Regions from separate parts of the Salmonella sp. A1325 genome, predicted to be linked through region 2. Evidence: predicted binding sites of a transcription regulator. Region 2 holds the regulator's gene; the other holds the start of a gene.

Region 1 (10,376 bases), on a different contig from region 2:
GATTTCCAGAAGCGTGACTTCGCTGGTGACGCCCGCGACATTCATATTCACGAAGGGAAAAAGGTTAGAAAGCAGCAACATAAATAGTGCCGCTAACGCATAGGCGGTAGGACGCTGCCGGGGCGCGTCCCACTCGGTCGTTAACGTTGCGCCGCATCGTGGACATGCTGCTTTTTGCCCATGCGAGAGGCGGGGTAAAGCCACCAGCATGTCGCATTGCGAGCACAATATGTGCTTCGCAGCATGGTGATGTTCACACATAGGCGCTCCTTTCGTTATGCCCCGTTTTTCAGGCCTTCAAGATACTCCCAACGTTCGAAGGCTTGCTCAAGTTCTTGCTCCGCCTGACTTAAATCGGCCAGAACTTTCTGCGTTTGCTCATGGGGTTGGCTAAAAAAGGCCGCATCCGCAACCTGCGCCTGTAGCGCTTCCAGCTTCGCTTCCAGGTCTTCAAGCTGACCGGGTAACTGCTCCAGCTCGCGCTGCAGTTTATAGCTTAGTTTGCTACTGCCACGTTTTACAATTTCTGCTTTAGGGGCAATAACTTCCTCATTTTTTTTCGCCATCGGCTGTTTCGTCGCCAGATGCTGCTCTTGCTGCGCACGCGCATCCTGGTAGCCGCCGATATAACGTCCGATTTTGCCGCCGCCCTCGAAAATCCAGCATTCCGTCACGGTATTATCGACAAATTGCCGATCGTGGCTGACCAGTAGTACCGTGCCCTGATAGCCATCAATTAATTCTTCTAATAGTTCCAGCGTTTCGACGTCAAGATCGTTCGTTGGTTCATCGAGAATTAAAAGATTGCTCGGCTTGAGGAACAGTCGCGCCAGCAGCAGACGGTTACGTTCGCCGCCGGAAAGCGCGCGAACGGGCGTCATCGCCCGTTTGGGATGAAACAGGAAGTCCTGCAAATAGCCCAGTACATGGCGCGGCTTACCGTTTACCATCACCTCTTGCTTGCCTTCCGCAAGGTTATCCATCACGGTTTTTTCCGGATCCAGTTCGGCGCGATGCTGATCGAAGTAGGCGACTTCCAGCTTCGTTCCTACGTGGATGCGCCCGCTGTCAGCCTGAAGCTGTCCCAGCATCAGTTTCAGTAGCGTGGTTTTACCGCAGCCGTTCGGGCCAATTAACGCAATCTTGTCGCCGCGCTGCACCTGAGCGGAGAAATCTTTTACCAGTTGTTTTCCTTCTACCTGGTAATCGACATTCTCCATCTCAAAAACGATTTTACCGGAGCGCGTCGCCTCTTCGACCTGCATCTTCGCCGTGCCCATCACTTCCCGGCGCTCGCTGCGTTCACGACGCATCGCTTTTAACGCCCGCACGCGCCCTTCATTACGGGTGCGGCGCGCCTTGATACCCTGGCGAATCCAGACTTCTTCCTGCGCCAGTTTGCGATCAAATTCCGCGTTTTGTAATTCTTCTACGCGCAGCGCTTCTTCTTTCTCCAGCAGGTATTGATCGTAATTTCCCGGATAGGTGACCAGTTTGCCACGATCGAGATCGACAATGCGGGTTGCCATATTGCGAATAAACGAACGATCGTGAGAGATAAAAATAATCGTTCCGTTAAAGGTTTTCAGAAACCCTTCCAGCCAGTCGATAGTTTCGATATCCAGATGGTTAGTCGGTTCATCCAGTAACAATACGCGCGGATTGCTGACCAGCGCCCGACCCAGCGCGGCTTTACGCAGCCAGCCGCCGGAGAGCGACGACAGCGCGGCGTTAGGATCGAGTCCAAGCTGCGCCAGCACTTCATTAATACGGTTTTCCAGCTGCCACAGATTATGATGATCGAGCTGTTCCTGTACGCGCGCCATTTCATTGAGGTTTTTCTCGCTGGGATCGGTCATCACCAGACGGGAAATCTCATGATAACGCTTGAGGTATTCCGCTTGTTCTTCGATACCTTCGGCGACAAAGTCATAGACGCTGCCCGCAATATTACGGGGCGGGTCCTGTTGCAGACGCGCGACGATCAGATCCTGCTCATAAATAATACGCCCATCGTCCAGACCCTGTTCGCGGTTAAGAATCTTCATCAAGGTGGATTTCCCGGCGCCGTTACGCCCCACCAGACAGACGCGTTCGTTATCTTCGATATGCAACTCTGCGTTATCGAGAAGCGGCGCGTCGCTGAACGACAGCCATGCGCCATGCATACTGATTAATGACATTTACTTTTCCTTTCAGGCGGCGCGGATCAGCCAGCAGTTATGAATCTGACGGTTACGGGCAAAATCCGGGGAAAGCGTTTTTTGCGTAATTTCTTGTGCGGTAAGCCCCAGCTCAGCCAACCCTTCCAGATCCATACGGAATCCGCGCTTATTATTTGAGAACATGATGGTGCCGCCTTTACGCAGCAGGCGTTTTAAATCTTTCATTAACGCGACATGATCGCGCTGAACATCAAACGACTCTTCCATACGTTTTGAGTTAGAGAACGTCGGCGGATCGATAAAGATCAAATCGAACTGTTCATTCGCCTCGCGCAGCCAGCCCAGGCAGTCGGCCTGAATCAGGCGATGCGCGCGGCCGCTCAGTCCGTTCAGACGCAAATTACGTTCGGCCCACTCCAGATAGGTACGGGACATATCCACCGTTGTGGTGCTGCGCGCGCCGCCCAGACCCGCATGTACGCTGGCGCTGCCGGTATAAGAAAAGAGATTCAGGAAATCTTTGCCTTTGCTCATTTCTCCCAGCATTCTGCGGGCAATACGGTGATCGAGGAACAGACCGGTGTCGAGATAATCCGTCAGATTTACCCATAAGCGCGCATTATATTCGCTGACCTCAAGGAACTCGCCCTTCTCGCTCATTTTCTGATACTGGTTTTTTCCTTTTTGCCGTTCACGGGTTTTTAACACCAGTTTATTCGGCGGAATACCGAGCACTGACAAAGTTGCCGCAATAATATCGAACAGACGTTGCCGCGCTTTTTGCGCATCCACCGTTTTCGGCGGCGCATATTCCTGAATCACCGCCCAGTCGCCGTAACGGTCTACCGCCACGTTATATTCCGGCAGGTCGGCATCATACAAGCGATAGCATTCAATCCCTTCCTGGCGCGCCCATTTCTCCAGCTTTTTAAGATTTTTACGCAGGCGATTAGCGTAATCTTCCGCCACCGTCGCCGGTTTACTGTCCGCCGCGGTTTCCGCAATATGATAGTTTTTCTGCACACAGTCCAGCGGGCCATTCTTGGCTTTAAACTGTTTGTCGGCACGTAATTGCAGGCTGCCCAGCAGATCGGGCGAAGCGCTGAACAGCGACAGGTTCCAGCCGCCAAACTGATTTTTCATGGTACGGCCCAGCAGGCTGTGCAACGCAATCAGCGCCGGTTCGCTGTCCAGACGTTCGCCGTAAGGCGGGTTACTGATCACCGTACCATACGGGCCTTTCGGCAATGGATTACTCAGTTGCGCCACATCTTTCACTTCAAAGGTGATAAGCTCCCCGATACCGGCGCGACGGGCGTTGCTGCGCGCCCGCTCAATGACGCGCGCATCGCTGTCGGAACCGTAGAAATGAGAGGAATACTCCGCCAGCCCCTTACGCGCCCGGGTCTGCGCTTCGGCTTTCACTTCCTGCCAGATAGTCTCGTCATGCTGCGCCCAGCCGCTAAATCCCCAGTGACCACGGTGCAGTCCCGGCGCGCGATCGGTCGTCCACATCGCGGCCTCAATCAACAGTGTCCCCGAACCACACATAGGGTCGAGCAGCGGCGTACCTGGTTGCCAGCCGGAACGCATAACAATCGCTGCCGCCAGCGTCTCTTTAATTGGCGCCAGCCCGGTGCGATCGCGATAACCGCGCAGGTGCAGGCCATCACCACTGAGATCCAGCGCAATGCTGGCAGTTTCTTTATTCAGCCAGACGTTAATACGGAGGTCCGGCGATTCGCGGTCCACATTTGGACGCGGAAGATTTTTCCGCGTAAACGCATCGACAATCGCGTCTTTAACTTTCATCGCGCCATACTGACTATTACGGATGGTGTCGTTCAGGCCGCTGAAATGCACCGCAAACGTCGCGCCAGGATTAAAAATCTCTGTCCAGTTTATCGCCTGAACGCCGAGGTAAAGATCGAGATCGCTGTAGACCTTGCACTCACCCATCGGCAGGATAATACGCGAGGCCAGGCGGCTCCACATCAGGCTCTGGTAAATAAGCCGCGTGTCGCCCTGAAAATGGACCCCACCCTGAACAACCTGACACCCTACGGCGCCCAGTTTTTCCAGTTCAGTTTTTAACAGCTCTTCCAGCCCGCGGGCCGTACTGGCAAACAGAGAATTCATATTGTCACTTTTACGCTAAGAAAATTGTTGCGCATTATAGCTAATCTCACGCCCATGTCATAAAGTTGAAGGCTTATTTTCATTTGAGGGACTGTACGGTGGCGACGTTATCACGGCTCTTTATTCATCCGGTCAAATCCATGCGCGGCATTGGTCTGACTCATGCGCTGGCAGATATCAGCGGCCTGGCTTTTGATCGCATCTTCATGATAACCGAGCCTGACGGCACATTTATCACCGCCCGCCAGTTTCCACAAATGGTACGTTTTACCCCCTCCCCCTTACACGACGGCCTTCATTTGACCGCGCCAGACGGCAGTAGCGCGCTGGTTCGCTTTACGGATTTCACCCCGCAAGATGCGCCGACCGAGGTCTGGGGAAACCATTTTACCGCTCGCGTCGCCCCGACGGCGATTAATCAATGGTTGAGCGGCTTTTTCTCCCGCGATGTCCAGTTGCGCTGGGTTGGGCCGCAGTTGACGCGCCGGGTTAAACGGCATAACGCGGTGCCGCTGGGATTTGCCGATGGCTACCCGTATTTATTGACCAACGAAGCCTCGCTGCGCGATCTGCAACAGCGTTGTCCGGCAGGCGTACAAATGGAACAATTCCGCCCAAACTTAGTGGTTTCCGGCGTAGCGGCCTGGGAGGAAGATAGCTGGAAAGTGCTTCGCATTGGCGATGTGATTTTTGACGTCGTGAAACCCTGTAGCCGCTGTATTTTTACGACCGTCAGCCCTGAAAAGGGGCAAAAACATCCTTCCGGAGAACCGCTGGCGACACTGCAAGCTTTTCGTACCGCCCAGGACAATGGCGATGTGGATTTCGGTCAGAATCTGATTGCCCGCAATAGCGGCGTCATTCGCGTCGGCGATGAAGTGGAGATTCTGGCGACAGCCCCAGCAAAAGCTTATGGCGCCACAACGGTCGACGACAGCGTTACGCCAGAGAAACACCCGGACGCGAGTGTAACCATCGACTGGCAGGGGCAAACCTTCTGCGGGAATAATCAACAGGTACTACTGGAACAGTTGGAGAATCAGGGGATTCGTATTCCGTATTCTTGCCGGGCTGGTATCTGTGGTTGCTGCCGGATACGTTTGCTGGAAGGCGAAGTAAGTCCGCTGAAAAAATCGGCTATGGGTGACGATGGTACGATTCTGAGCTGTAGCTGCGTGCCTAAGACCGCGTTACGACTGGAGAATTAAACCGCTTGTTCAAGGCTGAAACTGTGACAGTGAACCTGCGGTTTCAGCCTGTCGTTCATAATTTTAATCGCATCGCCAAGCTGCATGGTTCGGCCTGCTATCACCACGCCCGGCTGGGCCAGCAGACACAACGCGGCATTTTCTCCCGGCTCAACGACCAGCAAATTAACCTGTTCCGCCGTATCGCTTAACCAGACGCTTGCGGCATCGCCCGTTCCCGGGGTCCACATTTCGCCATGCGCCACAAAATGCCAGCTTTTTGGCATCTGCGGTTTGAGATAGCGAATCGCCACCAGCGCATTCAACACCAGCTCCGCGCGTTGCTCTTTAGTTAATTCGAAATCCCGGCATTTTTCTTCAAAGGAAAAATAGAGCGCGGCATCATCCACACAAAAACCGGTCGGGCAAAACGCGTCCGGCGTAAGCATTTTACGAGAGAAGCGCGAGCGAAAAAGCATACCATTGGCGAGATCGAGCATCATACGATCGTGCTCTTCATCATAATACCAGCGCCAGTTATCGTCAGGTTTAATTCGCATTACCTCTCTCCCGCTTTTAAGCAACTCGTAACAGCATTGTCCTTTCGCCGCTTCGTTTATTACCCTAATAATAAAAGCCTAAAATGTCTAAATAAGCAACAGTGGAGAAATATAAAACAACCAGCGCCGGAAATAAAGCCCTGGTTGTCTGATAAAGGGTAAAGTTTAGATGTGCGTTACGATTTCTTTAATCAATGGCGGGCCTTTAAAAATAAAGCCGGAATAAATTTGTACCAGCGTAGCTCCTGCCGCTATCTTCTCGCGCGCGGCGATAACTGAGTCAATGCCGCCGACGCCGATAATAGGCAATTGTCCTTTTAACTCCTGGGATAAACGGCGAATAATTTCTGTGCTTTTTAATTGTAATGGCCGGCCACTTAATCCCCCCGTTTGCTGGCAATTTTTCATTCCTTGTACCAGAGAACGATCGAGGGTGGTATTTGTCGCAATCACCCCATCAATATTATGACGAAGCAGGCTATCGGCAACCTGGATCAATTCTTCTTCACAAAGATCCGGCGCGATCTTTACTGCCACCGGCACATATTTATGGTGGATCGCCTGAAGATCGTTTTGCTTATTTTTAATGGCAGTTAACAGATCGTCCAGCGCATCGCCATACTGGAGCGTACGTAGCCCTGGCGTATTCGGCGAAGAAATATTAATGGCGATATAACCCGCATAAGCATAGACTTTTTCCATACAAATCAGGTAGTCATCTTTGCCATTTTCGACAGGCGTATCTTTATTTTTACCGATGTTAATTCCCAGAATACCATCAAAATGGGCTTTTTTAACATTCTCGACCAGGTTATCGACGCCCAGATTATTAAAGCCCATCCGATTGATCAGACCTTCAGCATCCACCAGACGAAAAAGACGCGGCTTATCGTTACCCGGCTGTGGGCGCGGCGTCACGGTGCCGATTTCCAGGGAGCCAAACCCCATCGCGCCTAACGCGTCGATGCACTCCCCGTCTTTATCCAGACCGGCAGCCAGCCCCAGTGGATTTTTAAAGGTAAGTCCCATGCAGGTAACCGGCTTTGTCGGTACTTTCTGGCGCACCAGCGCTTCCAGCGGCGTACCTGTAATGCGGCGTAATTGTTGAAATGTAAATTCATGAGCGCGCTCTGGATCGAGCTGGAAAAGGGCTTTACGAACGAAGGGATAGTACATGAACTCTCCTGGATTCCCGGTGTGCAAACCGGGGGCGTATTATGGGCGATAACAAGGCAAAAGGGAATTGACCTACGGCAATAAATAGCAATCGTTTTCCTTCATTCTCACTTCACGTTTCGCCAGCGAGCGTCATCGTCCGGCAAAAAAATGCCCGGCAGCGCTAACGCTTACCGGGCATGTCTTACCTCTTTATAACGGATACTGTCAGGCTAACGCTTTAGTTATCTTCTCGTACAGATCGCCGGAAAGATTCTCCAGCCCTTTTAACTGCTCCAGCGCCGCGCGCATTTTCTCCTGACGCTTATCATCATAACGTTTCAGACGAATCAGCGGTTCAATGAGGCGAGATGCTACCTGCGGGTTACGGCTATTCAGATCGGTCAGCATTTCGACCAGGAACTGGTATCCGCTACCATCTTGCGCATGGAACGCCGCCGGGTTGCTGCCAGCAAACGCGCCAATTAATGAACGGATGCGGTTCGGGTTGCTCATACTGAAAGAACGGTGTTTGAGCAGGCCGCGTACGGTTTCCAGTACATTTTCCGCCGGGCTTGTGGATTGCAGGATAAACCATTTATCCATCACCAGGCCGTCCTGATGCCACTTATCGTCATACTCCTGCATCAGCGTATCGCGGCACGGCAACTGCGCCGCCACCGCAGCAGACAGGGCCGCCAGCGCATCGGTCATATTATTGGCGTCGCGATACTGTTTGCTGACCAGCGTATTAGCCAGCTCCGTCTCGCCAAACGCCAGGAAGCGCAGGCAAGCATTGCGCAGCGTGCGCTTACCGATATCGCCGTGATCAACACGATACTCATCCAGATGATTGGCGTTATAGATAGCCAGGAACTCATCCGCCAGTTCTGCCGCCAGCGTACGCGTTAGCGCTTCACGAACTTGCGCAATGGCGATCGGGTCAATGACCTCAAACAGCTCTGCAATTTCATTGGCCGAAGGCAGCGTTAAAATTTCTGCGGCCAACGCCGGATCGATTTTCTCATCCAACAGTACTGCGCGGAACGCATCAGCGACATGCACCGGAAGCGATAGCGGTTGCCCCTGCTGATGACGCGCCACATTCAGTTTAATGTATGTGGCCAGCAGGCTTTGCGCCGCATCCCAACGGGAGAAATCATTGCGCGCATGGCGCATCAGGAACGTCAACTGCTGATCGCTCCATTTATATTCCAGTTTCACCGGCGCTGAAAACTCGCACAGCAAGGCCGGAACAGGCTGGAAGTAGACATTATCGAAGGTAAATGTCTGCTCCGCCTGCGTGACGTTCAGTACGGCATTGACCGGGTGACCGCCTTTTTGCAACGGAATGACGTTGCCTTCGTTATCGTACAGTTCGATGGCGAATGGAATATGCAGCGGCTGCTTCTCCGCCTGATCCGCCGTCGCCGGAGTGCGCTGGCTGATGGTCAACGTGTACTGCTCGGTTTCCGGATTATAATCATCTTTTACCGTTACAATCGGCGTGCCGGACTGACTGTACCAGCGGCGGAAATGGGACAAATCGACATTAGAAGCATCTTCCATCGCCTGTACGAAGTCATCACACGTCGCGGCGCTGCCGTCATGGCGCTCAAAATAAAGCTGCATCCCCTTCTGGAAATTTTCCTCACCCAGCAACGTGTGGATCATGCGAATGACTTCCGCACCCTTTTCATAAACGGTGAGGGTGTAGAAGTTATTCATTTCGATTACTTTATCCGGGCGGATAGGATGCGCCATCGGGCTGGCGTCTTCCGCGAATTGTAAACCGCGCATGGTACGCACGTTACTGATGCGGTTCACCGCGCGTGACCCCAAATCAGAGCTAAACTCCTGATCGCGGAACACGGTTAGCCCCTCTTTCAGGCTCAACTGGAACCAGTCGCGGCAGGTGACGCGGTTGCCGGTCCAGTTGTGGAAATACTCATGACCTATCACGCGCTCAATATCGAGATAATCTTTATCCGTCGCGGTATCGGTTCGCGCCAGCACGTATTTGGAGTTAAAGATATTAAGACCTTTATTCTCCATCGCGCCCATATTAAAGAAATCCACCGCGACAATCATATAGATGTCGAGGTCATATTCGAGCCCAAAACGCGTTTCATCCCATTTCATGGAATTTTTCAGCGAGGTCATTGCCCACGGCGCGCGATCCAGATTGCCACGGTCAACGTACAGTTCTAACGCGACGTCACGCCGGGAGCGGGTGGTAAAGGTATCGCGCAGCACGTCAAAATCACCGGCCACCAGCGCAAACAGATAACACGGTTTCGGGAACGGATCTTGCCACTGAACCCAGTGACGGCCATTCTCCAGTTCACCCTGCGCAACACGGTTGCCATTGGAAAGCAGGAACGGATATTTGCTTTTATCGGCAATAATTTTGGTGGTAAATCGCGCCAGTACGTCCGGGCGGTCAAGATACCAGGTAATATGGCGGAAGCCCTCCGCTTCACACTGGGTACAGAGCGCATCGCCGGACTGGTACAATCCTTCCAGAGCCGTATTCGCCGCCGGACTTATCTCGTTGACAATGCGTAACGTAAAACGCTCTGGCAGGTCGCTGATGATAAGCGCGCCCTCTTCTTCCTTATATGCTGTCCACGGCGCATCGTTGACGTGGATAGATACCAGCGTTAAATCTTCCCCATCAAGGCGAAGAGGCGCATCAGGCGCGCCATGACGAACAGCCTGGCTTATTGCGGTGACCACGGTTTTTTCGGCATCGAGGTCAAAGGTCAAGTCAATATCAGTAATCTGGTAATCCGGCGCGCGATAGTCATGGCGGTATTTGGCTTGTGGCTGTTGTGTCATAAAAAACCTTTCGCATCTTTGTGTAGAGTGTCGACTCCAGTCTATTCCTGTTGCGCAAATCGCGCTACGCAGAATGTTCATCTTTTCAGGCACAAACGGCCTATTTGCTACATTTTTATAATATGTACTCATAGTTTTTAAAATCGATAAAGATCGTCCAGGAGCGCTTTAAACAAGGGATGAGCGAGATCGAGATGAAGCTTGATTAACGAACTTTAACGAACTTCACAGACCACTTTTGCCCCATCCATGCCCCACACATAATTTTAGTCAACGCCAGACCCCATCAGCCCTGCAGGGAAAATCGATAACAAACACGCCCGCAGTAT
Region 2 (10,376 bases):
TCTGATGAAAGAAACGTTGCGCATCACCAATCTGGGCGCGTTGAGGGTAGGTGATGAGGTCAACGTAGAGCGCGCCGCCAAATTCAGCGATGAAATCGGTGGACATCTGATGTCGGGGCATATTATTACGACGGCGGAGATCGCGAAAATCCTGACCTCCGAAAATAACCATCAGGTGTGGTTTAAAGTGCAGGATGCGTCCCTGATGAAGTATATCCTGTACAAAGGCTTTATCGGCGTCGACGGCATCAGTTTGACCGTCGGCGAGGTAACGCCAACGCGCTTCTGCGTGCATCTCATTCCGGAAACGCTGGAGCGTACTACGCTTGGCAGAAAAAAACTGGGTGAGCGTGTGAATATTGAGATCGATCCGCAAACGCAGGCGGTTGTCGATACCGTAGAACGCGTACTGGCTGCACGAGAAAATGCGGTCAGAAATCAGGCCGACATTGGCTAACGGAAAATAAGATTCCCCCGCATGAAATGCGGGGGAGATGATTAGCGAGGAACGCGCAGACCGTTTTCAACGCCGCGCGTAAATACCACCTGCCAAAGCTGGATATCACGCGCGCGAAACGCACCCGCGCAGGCGTTGAGATAATAGCTGAACATACGTTTAAAGCGCTCGTTATAATTGCCCGCAATCTCTGGCCAGGCATTGATAAAGCGCTCATGCCACGCCATCAGAGTCGTGTCATAGTCGGCGCCAAAGTTATGCCAGTCTTCCATTACAAAGTGTGATTCGCTGGCCTCGGCGATTTGACGAACAGACGGCAAGCAACCGTTGGGGAAAATATACTTATTAATCCACGGATCGACATTATGATCGGTTTTTTTAGAACCAATAGTATGGAGCAGGAAAAGACCATCCGGTTTTAAATTCCTGTCAACAACTTCAAAATAGGTGTTGTAGTTTTTTGGCCCGACATGTTCGAACATACCGACGGAGACGATTCGGTCAAACTGATCGTTAAGGTCGCGATAATCTTCCAGGAGAATGGAGACATCCAGACCTTCGCAACGCGTCTGCGCCATTTTTTGTTGTTCAGCGGAGATCGTTACGCCCACCACGCTAACGCCATAATGGGTCGCCATATATTGCGACAGGCCGCCCCAGCCGCAGCCGATATCCAGCACACGCATCCCCGGTTGTAGCTGTAGCTTTTCGCAAATTAATTTCAGCTTGGCTTGCTGTGCCGCTTCCAGCGTATCGGCATCTTTCCAGTAGGCGCAAGAATATTGCATATAGGGATCGAGCATACGGGAAAAAAGGTCATTACCAAGATCGTAATGTTCCTTGCCGACAATCCAGGCGCGTTTTTTACTTTGTAGATTAATCAGACGCGCGCCGAGGATACGGAGCGTATCTTTAACATGGTGGGGGAGTTGATTTTCAAGACCGGCACGTAAGACTTTGCTGAAGAAAATATCCAGACGCTCGCATTCCCACCAGCCATCCATGTAACTCTCACCTAACCCCAACGAACCTTCCTGGAGGACGCGTTTAAAAAAATCGGGATTCTTAACACGAATGTCAGACGGGGCGGAACCATTAATTGTAATATCCGCGCGACTTAACAATTCGTTGGCGATTCGGTACCAGTTATCATCCGGTACGCTGACTTCTTCTATACACGATGAACTCATAGCTTCTCCATCACTGGACGGTGATCAGAACCTTAAAACAGCGTAGACGCTTTTTTGGCTTTGTGAGAAATCCCACGGGCAATTCCGTGAGCCAGTTATCCGACGTAGAACAGAGGAAGGGAGGAACCCTTGCCGAAAAGGCCATCCATGGTGAATCGGGAACGCTCCGGTTCCCGTTAATGCCTAATAATTATCGTAATATAAACAACCGTGAATCAGTATAGGCCGCAATTTTTGATGATTCAACCGAAAATTGTTAGCGTGCTAATTACTGGCAGTTAACAAGTCTTTAGTGGGACTTGTCGTGGGCGACATTGGCATGGGGAAATCAGGTCTCAGCGCAATCTGCATGAGACTGCATTTTGTAACCTAACGCCGCCAGAACAACGGTAGAGAGCATTACGCTGGTGGTGGTCAGCAGCGGCGTGCTGATGAGCCATGAAACTACCAGACTTGCCAGGAAACATAACCCCAGTTGCAGCGTATTTTGTAGCGCCGCAGCGCGTCCCGTGGCTTGAGGGAAAGGGCGTAACGCTTGCGCGACGACGATAGGGTAGATGGCGCCATTAGCAATCGCCATTACGCAGAAAGGAATCAGTATCTCCACCAGTGAGGCATTATTCAGGAAGCCCGCTCCCCAGGTGGCGATAACGCTCAGCGCATACAGCCCTAACAGCCACGGAAGCAATTGGTAGCCCTGCCATTTTTGTAGCGCCGCGCGGCAACCATATCCGCCAATCAGAAAAGCGATGGTTTGCGGAACATAGCTCAGGCCAATCACTGCCGGGCTGTAACCCATCGCGCTGAGAATAAACGGGGACCCTGTTAGCCACGCAAAAAAGCTGGCGGAACAGGCGGCATAAATCAGCACATTACCGCGATAGGTTTTAGAGCGTAACAACGTCGCGAAAGTGAGTTTATCCTGTCCCTCGGTATGCGCTTTTACCGATGGTTTTAAGCGCAGCGCCGGTAACATCAGCAACAACGTAATCACGAACAGGGTGGCGAAAATCGCCTGCCATGAGAAATGCGTCAGTATCCAGCTTCCCAGTAAGGGCGCAAGCGCCGGGGATAATCCCACCAGAGGCATGATAGTGGCGAAGATACGATTAATTTTTTTCGAAGGATAATAATCGGTCACCAGCGCTTGCCAGATTACCGTTGCCGCACAAACGCCGACGGCCTGCACAAAGCGCAGCGTCAGCAGTGCTGCCGCGCTTTCTACCCACAGCATCCCCAGACTTCCGAGCGCAAAGATAGATAACCCCAGCAGTAAAATCGGTTTACGGCCATAACGATCCGATAGCGGTCCCCAGAGGAGTTGCGCGACGGCAAAGCCAGCTAAAAACAGGCTGAGGCTGGCGCTGACAGCGGCGGCAGGCGTTTGTAAATCCGCCTGTATGGCGGCAAATGCGGGCAGGTACATGTCCGTAGCCAGAAATCCCAGCACGCTAAGACCGGCTAACCAGACTAAAAAACCTTTTCCAGGTTGCATATTTGTTTCTCTTTCTTATCAGACAGACATTGTCGCAGAGTGTAGGGAGTGAAATTACGGTTGTGAAACGTTAATATTTGTCCAGTGAATTCAAAATTTTTGTAGGCAAATTATGTGGTCGGAATACTCGCTTGAAGTGGTTGACGCCGTGGCGCGCAATGGCAGTTTTAGCGCGGCGGCGCAGGAACTGCACCGTGTGCCTTCAGCAGTCAGCTACACCGTTCGTCAGCTAGAGGAGTGGCTGGCCGTACCGCTTTTTGTACGACGTCACCGTGATGTTGAACTGACGCCTGCTGGCGTCTGGTTTTTAAAAGAAGGGCGTTCTGTTATCAAAAAAATGCAGATCACTCGCCAGCAGTGTCAGCAAATTGCTAATGGCTGGCGCGGGCAGTTAGCTATTGCGGTGGACAATATCGTCAGACCTGAACGTACCCGGCAGATGATCGTCGATTTCTATCGTCATTTTGACGATGTGGAACTGCTGGTTTTTCAGGAGGTGTTTAACGGCGTCTGGGACGCGCTCTCCGACGGGCGTGTCGAACTGGCGATTGGGGCGACGCAGGCGATTCCGGTAGGGGGACGTTACGCTTTTCGGGATATGGGGACCCTGAGCTGGAGCTGCGTAGTGGCAAGCGATCATCCGCTGGCGTCAATGCCTGGGCCGTTAAGCGACGATACCCTGCGCAACTGGCCGTCGCTGGTCAGGGAAGACACTTCGCGAACCTTACCGAAACGGATTACCTGGCTGCTGGATAACCAAAAAAGGGTCGTCGTACCGGACTGGGAGTCATCGGCAACCTGCCTGTCGGCAGGACTATGCGTGGGAATGGTGCCGACGCATTTTGCCCGACAGTGGATAGACAGCGGAAAATGGGTGGCGCTGACGTTAGAGAATCCGTTTCCCGATGCGGCCTGTTGCGTGACGTGGCAGCAAAACGAGGCCTCGCCCGCGCTGGCATGGCTGCTGGACTATTTGGGCGATAGCGAAACGTTGAATCGGGAGTGGCTGCGGGAGCCAGAAGAGGCTCCCGACAGCGGGGATTAACGCCGATAGTCGCGGAACGGGCCGTCAGCGACCGAGCGACGCTCAACCAGGCGTGGATGAACTTCAATAGACTGTGACTCTTCACGCTTATTGACGATGCGATCCAATAGCATATTAAATGCGGTTTCGCCTAAAGAGTCTTTGGGCTGGTGAATCGTCGTCAGCGCCGGGGTGAAGAAACGGGCGTTACGCACATTGTCATAACCGATCACCGAAACGTCCTGCGGTACGCGAAGCCCCATTTCGTCAGCCGCGCAAAGCGCGCCCATCGCCATAATATCGCCGCCGCAGAAAACGGCGGTAGGGCGATGTGACTGCGATAAAATTTGCTGCATCGCGTGGTAACCGGATTCCGGCTCGAAGTCGCCCTGAACAATCCAGTTGTCCGGCACGTTGATCAGCGCCTCCTCCATGGCTTTCATAAAGCCTGCGAGCCGGCCCGCGCCGGTGTTGCGCTCCAGCGGGCCGGGAATAACGCCAATATCCCGGTGGCCGCGCTCAACCAGATAACGACCCGCCATATAGCCGCCTGCAAAGGCGTTATCAATCACCGTGTCGGTAAAATCGGCCTTCGCTTCACCCCAGTCCATCACCACCATCGGAATATGGCGATACTCTTCCAGCATGGAAAGCAGAGGTTCTGGATACTCAGAACACATCACCAGCAGGCCATCCACGCGCTTTTGCGCCATCATGGACAGGTAGGCGCGCTGTTTTTCCAGGTTATTCCAGGCGTTGCCTAAAATCAGCGTATAGCCTTTCTGGAAACAGTTTTTTTCAACTGCCTCGATAATTTCGGCAAAATAGGCCGCTTCGCTGCTGGTCGCCAGTAAGCCTATCGACTTGGTATGGTTAACCTTCAGGCTACGCGCGACGGCGCTGGGAGAGTAGTGCAGCTCTTTAATTGCCGCCCAGACCGCGTTACGCGTTTCTTCAGCGACAAAACGCGTTTTGTTGATTACGTGTGATACAGTTGTAGTGGAAACGTTTGCTCGTTTCGCTACATCTTTAATTGTTGCCATTACATTTCACTCCAGACCCTCGCTAAGCTCCTGAGAAACGCCAGGTAAACGTTTGCCTACACACACCCTAATCGCAACATCAGGGTTGCGGCACGCCGGAAAAACGACACGGAACGTCAGGAAGGGGTCAATGGCCGTTACGCTAATTCAGTAAGCCTGGAATTTTGTCTGATCTTGAGGAAAAGGGGAAGCGTTAAAAACAGTTATCAATATAAAACATGAGAGATTTTTGTGCGGGAATGTGCAAAAATGCGCTATATCACTTTTTGTGTGGGAATAAAAAGGAGAAAACTTGATGAGTACCGACCTGAAATTTTCGTTGATTACTACGCTGATTGTTCTGGGCGTGATTGTCGCAGGTGGATTAACGGCCGCTCTGCACTGATTTCCTCTCTTCTGAGGGTGGGCGTCTCCTCTATTCTATCCCTCTCTAAAACGCAGAAGGCGTACCTTCTGCGTACTCAGACTTATGCGGCGAGATTTTTCGCAACAAATTCCCAGTTAACCAGCGCCCAGAAATGCTCCAGATAGTTTGGACGGGCGTTGCGGTAGTCGATGTAATACGCGTGTTCCCACACATCAACCGTCAGCAACGGCGTTGCATCCGTAGTCAGCGGCGTACCGGCATTTGAGGTAGAAACGATAGCCAGTTTGCCATCAGCGCTTTTTACCAGCCATGTCCATCCGGAACCAAAGTTTTTGATAGCGGCATCGGTGAACTGCGCTTTAAATTCCGCGAAGCTGCCAAAAGATGCCGCGATAGCATCAGCCAGTTTCCCGGTCGGTTCGCCGCCAGCGTTTGGCGCCAGGCAGTTCCAGTAGAAGGTGTGGTTCCATACCTGAGCGGCGTTATTAAAGATACCGCCTTCGGAGGCTCGCACGATCTCTTCCAGCGATTTGCCTTCAAACGCCGTGCCTTTGATCAAATTGTTAAGATTGGTCACGTAAGTCTGATGATGTTTGCCATAGTGATATTCCAGCGTCTCAGCAGAAATATGCGGTGCCAGAGCATCTTTGGCATACGGTAATGCAGGTAATTCGAACGACATTGCTTCTCTCCTTATTATTAATATTGCGCACGCACAATAACCCTGGTGCGCGTAAGGATAGGGTAGCAAATTGAGAGGTGGCGCAAAAGAAGAAGTTATCCTGTCGTTAAACGACAGGATAAAATATTAGCGAATTGTTTTAGGCGTCATCACCCGACGGGCGCCGACATAATGACGCTGCCAGTACTCTTCGTTCAGTGAGGTGATCTTAATTTCCTGACCGCTGCGCGGAGACTGGATAAACTTACCGTTGCCGACATAGACGCCAACGTGATCGGCGGTGCCGCGCCCCTGCGTACGGAAGAACACCAGATCGCCGTTTTTCAACTCGCTACGCTCAATGGGCGCCGCGTCACGCAGGTGATACATCTCATTCGCCGTTCGGGGGATACGGATCTTCACTAAATCTTTATAGGCATAATACACCAGACCGCTGCAATCAAAACCGGTGCGCGGCGACGCGCCTCCCCAGTGATACGGTTTACCAATCTGATTCATGAGCTTGGACATCGCGGTTTTCGTCGCTTTTTGTACTTTTGCACGATGCGCATCGGCAATAGAGACCGGCAATGTTCCTTTCCCCTTCACGCAGTGCGGCTTACGGCCTTTACGCGTCGTGCATTTTTCCGTTACGTCGAGGGCGGCGATTGACGTGGGCGCGGTTCTGTTACGACGATGCGTCGTATGACGAGATTTCGTGGAGGCGGTGGTACGTTTTGGCGTAGAAGCGGAAGAAGAACGGCTGGTTTTTGAGGTTTTTTTTACGTTTTTTTTGTTGGTCTTACTGATCTTTTTCGTTGTGCTTTTCTTTTTATCTGCCGTTTTCGTGACATGAGAAACAGCAGGCGTCGCTTTGGCTTGCCTGGAAGCATGGGCCATTGGCGTAAAAGGGAGAGTAGTAAAAAGTAAAGCACAGAGCGTGATCGAGATTTTGTTTATCCGCGCCACTGAGCAATCCTCTGTTAAAGGCAGGCGATTCATGCCTGCGTATGATTTACAAAACCTGATAATTCTAATCTACAAAAGCACAGATTGGTAATTGCTTTTGGTTTCTGAAGCTGTGTTTCGTTAACAGATGTAAAAAAAATAGCAATTAATGCTAAACACGAACGCGTTATCTACAAATCACTGCGTGGCAACCCGCTTAAAAGATATTTTGTATACAACTTATTCCCGCAGACGGTAAAATAATAAGGCATGATGAAAATGTTATTTTCCGTTGCCAGCCTGACCCGTTACAATGACAGGCTTCGGTCGTAAAAGTAGTTTAAGGAAGCGAGACAATGAGCACCACTATCGAAAAAATTCAGCGCCAGATCGCTGAAAACCCGATTCTCCTGTATATGAAAGGTTCACCGAAACTGCCAAGCTGTGGTTTCTCTGCGCAGGCCGTTCAGGCGCTTTCAGCCTGCGGGGAACGTTTTGCCTATGTTGATATCCTGCAAAACCCGGATATTCGCGCTGAATTACCGAAATACGCCAACTGGCCGACATTCCCACAACTGTGGGTGGACGGCGAGCTGGTCGGCGGGTGTGATATTGTGATTGAAATGTATCAGCGTGGTGAGTTGCAGCAGCTTATTAAAGAAACTGCGGCAAAATATAAAACTCAGGAGCCGGACGCAGAGTAATCTGTGAAAGGGGAAAGCGACCTGTAAAGGTCGCTTTTTTACTGCCATAGTAAGCAAGAGCGGCGTCGTTAGCCACGTTATTTGTCCGTCGGCAAAGGTAACGGCCAGCCGCCCAGGCGCTTCCAGCGATTGACGATTTCACAAAACAGTACCGCTGTCCGCTCGGTATCATACAAAGCGGAATGGGCCTTTTCGCCGTCAAACTCCATACCTGCCGCCAGGCACGCTTTTGATAACACCGTTTGTCCCAGCGCCAGTCCGCTCAATGCCGCGGTATCAAAGGTGACGAACGGATGAAACGGGTTACGTTTCAGCGAGGCGCGCTCTGCGGCGGCCATCATAAAACTGTGATCAAAAGTGGCGTTATGCGCGACCATAATGGCGCGGCTACAACCGCTTTCTTTGATACCTTTACGCACCATTTTGAAAATAGCGTGTAGCGCCTCATATTCACTCACCGCGCCGCGTAGCGGGTTAGAGGGATCGATACCGTTAAACGCGAGCGCTTCCGGCTGTAAGTTGGCTCCAGCGAATGGCTCCACATGGAAATGCAGCGTCATGTCCGGCATCAGCCAGCCTTGTTCATCCATTTTCAGCGTGATGGCGGCGATTTCGAGCAGCGCATCGGTTTTAGCGTTAAATCCTGCAGTTTCAACGTCGATGACGACAGGATAAAAACCACGAAAACGGTCGCACAGACCGGAAAGTTGAGCGTTATCGGACATCTGAGTCTCTTAATACGAAAAAATGCAGCGCGTATTATGGCAAATTTTACGCCGGGATGCAGTAAAACAACGGGCGCAGTGACCTGCGCCCGGCGGGGGATCAGTTACCCAGACCGCGGCCTGCGTCTTTAGCTTCAATCAATTCGATTTTATAGCCATCCGGATCTTCAACGAAGGCGATGATGGTCGAACCGCCTTTTACCGGCCCCGCTTCACGGGTCACGTTGCCGCCGTTCTGACGAATGCGTTCACAGGCTTCAGCAGCATTGTCAACGCTCAGCGCGATATGCCCGTACGCATTGCCCATGTCGTAGCTCTCAACGCCCCAGTTATAGGTTAGTTCGATAACCGCTTCTTCCGTTTCCGGACCATATCCCACAAAGGCCAGTGAGTATTTGTATTCCGGATTCTCACTGGTACGCAGCAATTTCATGCCCAGAACGTTGGTGTAAAAAGCGATGGAACGCTGCAAATCGCCGACGCGCAGCATAGTATGCAATAAACGCATTTTCGTTGTCCTTAAAATAGTCAAGATATTCAAAGTATAGCGGCGATGTGCGGCCGCTATCAATGAAATTACAGAGTAGGGTAGTCAGTGTAGCCTTCCGCGCCGCCGCCATAAAAACTTTCGGGACGCTGTGGATTAAGTTCCGCTTTACGTTGCAGACGCGCCACCAGATCCGGGTTAGCGATGTAATCGCGACCAAACGCCACGGCGTCAATCAACCCTTTTTCGATCAGATCTTCCGCTTTTTCTGGCGTATAGGCGCCAGCGCCGATGATGGGACCGTGGAAACACGCGCGCACTTTTTCACGGAACGCGTCGCTGTACGGTTCGCCGCCCGCCCAGTCTGGTTCAGACATATGCAGATAAGCAATGCCGCGTTTGCCTAACGCTTCAATCAGATAAAGGGCGTCAGCCTCTTCATTCGGGCCGTTATCGACATTCTGGAAAGTGCCGACAGGAGAAAGGCGGATGCCGATACGGTCCGCGCCCCATTCCTTAATGCCTGCATCAACCACCTCCAGCACCAGACGGGCGCGATTCTCTACGCTGCCGCCGTACTGATCGCTACGGTGATTAGAAGACGGTGAGAGGAACTGGTGCAGCAGATAACCGTGCGCGGAGTGCAGCTCCACCAGATCGAAGCCTGCCTCTCGGGCATTGGCAATAGCCTGGCGGAAATCGTTGACGATCCCTGGAATCTCGTGAGTATCCAGCGCGCGCGGCGTGGAAGTCTCTACGCGGATGGCCTGGCCGTTTTCGTCACGCAAAGAGGTGCGGGTTCCCGCATTGATAGCGGATGGCGCGACGGGCGCTTGTCCGCCTGGTTGCAGGCTGGCGTGCGAAATACGGCCAGTATGCCACAGTTGCACCGCTATATGGCCGCCCTGAGCATGAACTCCCTGAGTGATTTTTTTCCAGGCGGCGATCTGCTCATCGCTGTGTAATCCCGGTGCGCCGGCATAGCCTTTCGCCTGTGCGGAGATTTGTGTGGCTTCGCTGATGATCAATCCGGCGCTGGCGCGTTGACGGTAATATTCCGCCATTAACGGCGTAGGAATGTCGCCCGGTTCAATACTCCGCAAACGCGTCAAAGGCGCCATAAATACGCGATTTGTCGCCGTGATGGCACCCACCTTGAGGGGGGTAAACAATTTTGCTGATGACATAGTGGCTCCTGATATAAGTAGACCGGTCGTCTTGTAATAAAGGAAATAAAAACGCCTGTTACTGCTCAGGCGTTGCAATGATGGTCTT

What was found. Region 2 encodes PurR, which represses purine synthesis genes. Its sites were predicted from a motif close to CANGCAAACGTTTGCNTG; they were not measured.
Region 1: the regulator PurR is predicted to act here: its motif matches at 7,312-7,329, upstream of pyrD (quinone-dependent dihydroorotate dehydrogenase).

The regions. Positions count from the first base shown of each region.
Region 1 is NZ_JAMLWO010000014.1:536-10,911, reverse strand. Features, by position in the region: gene pqiA (membrane integrity-associated transporter subunit PqiA) at 1-261, opposite strand, end outside; gene NAZ64_RS20430 (ABC transporter ATP-binding protein) at 276-2,183, opposite strand; gene rlmKL (bifunctional 23S rRNA (guanine(2069)-N(7))-methyltransferase RlmK/23S rRNA (guanine(2445)-N(2))-methyltransferase RlmL) at 2,196-4,304, opposite strand; gene NAZ64_RS20420 (YcbX family protein) at 4,403-5,512, shown strand; gene zapC (cell division protein ZapC) at 5,509-6,051, opposite strand; gene pyrD (quinone-dependent dihydroorotate dehydrogenase) at 6,217-7,227, opposite strand; gene pepN (aminopeptidase N) at 7,435-10,047, opposite strand.
Region 2 is NZ_JAMLWO010000001.1:476,482-486,857, reverse strand. Features, by position in the region: gene NAZ64_RS02520 (riboflavin synthase) at 1-457, shown strand, start outside; gene cfa (cyclopropane fatty acyl phospholipid synthase) at 499-1,647, opposite strand; gene punC (purine nucleoside transporter PunC) at 1,976-3,142, opposite strand; gene punR (DNA-binding transcriptional activator PunR) at 3,255-4,187, shown strand; gene purR (HTH-type transcriptional repressor PurR) at 4,184-5,209, opposite strand; gene cydH (cytochrome bd-I oxidase subunit CydH) at 5,505-5,594, shown strand; gene sodB (superoxide dismutase [Fe]) at 5,677-6,258, opposite strand; gene NAZ64_RS02485 (C40 family peptidase) at 6,385-7,206, opposite strand; gene grxD (monothiol glutaredoxin 4) at 7,542-7,889, shown strand; gene rnt (ribonuclease T) at 7,967-8,614, opposite strand; gene gloA (lactoylglutathione lyase) at 8,715-9,122, opposite strand; gene nemA (alkene reductase) at 9,191-10,288, opposite strand; gene NAZ64_RS02460 (TetR/AcrR family transcriptional regulator) at 10,347-10,376, opposite strand, start outside.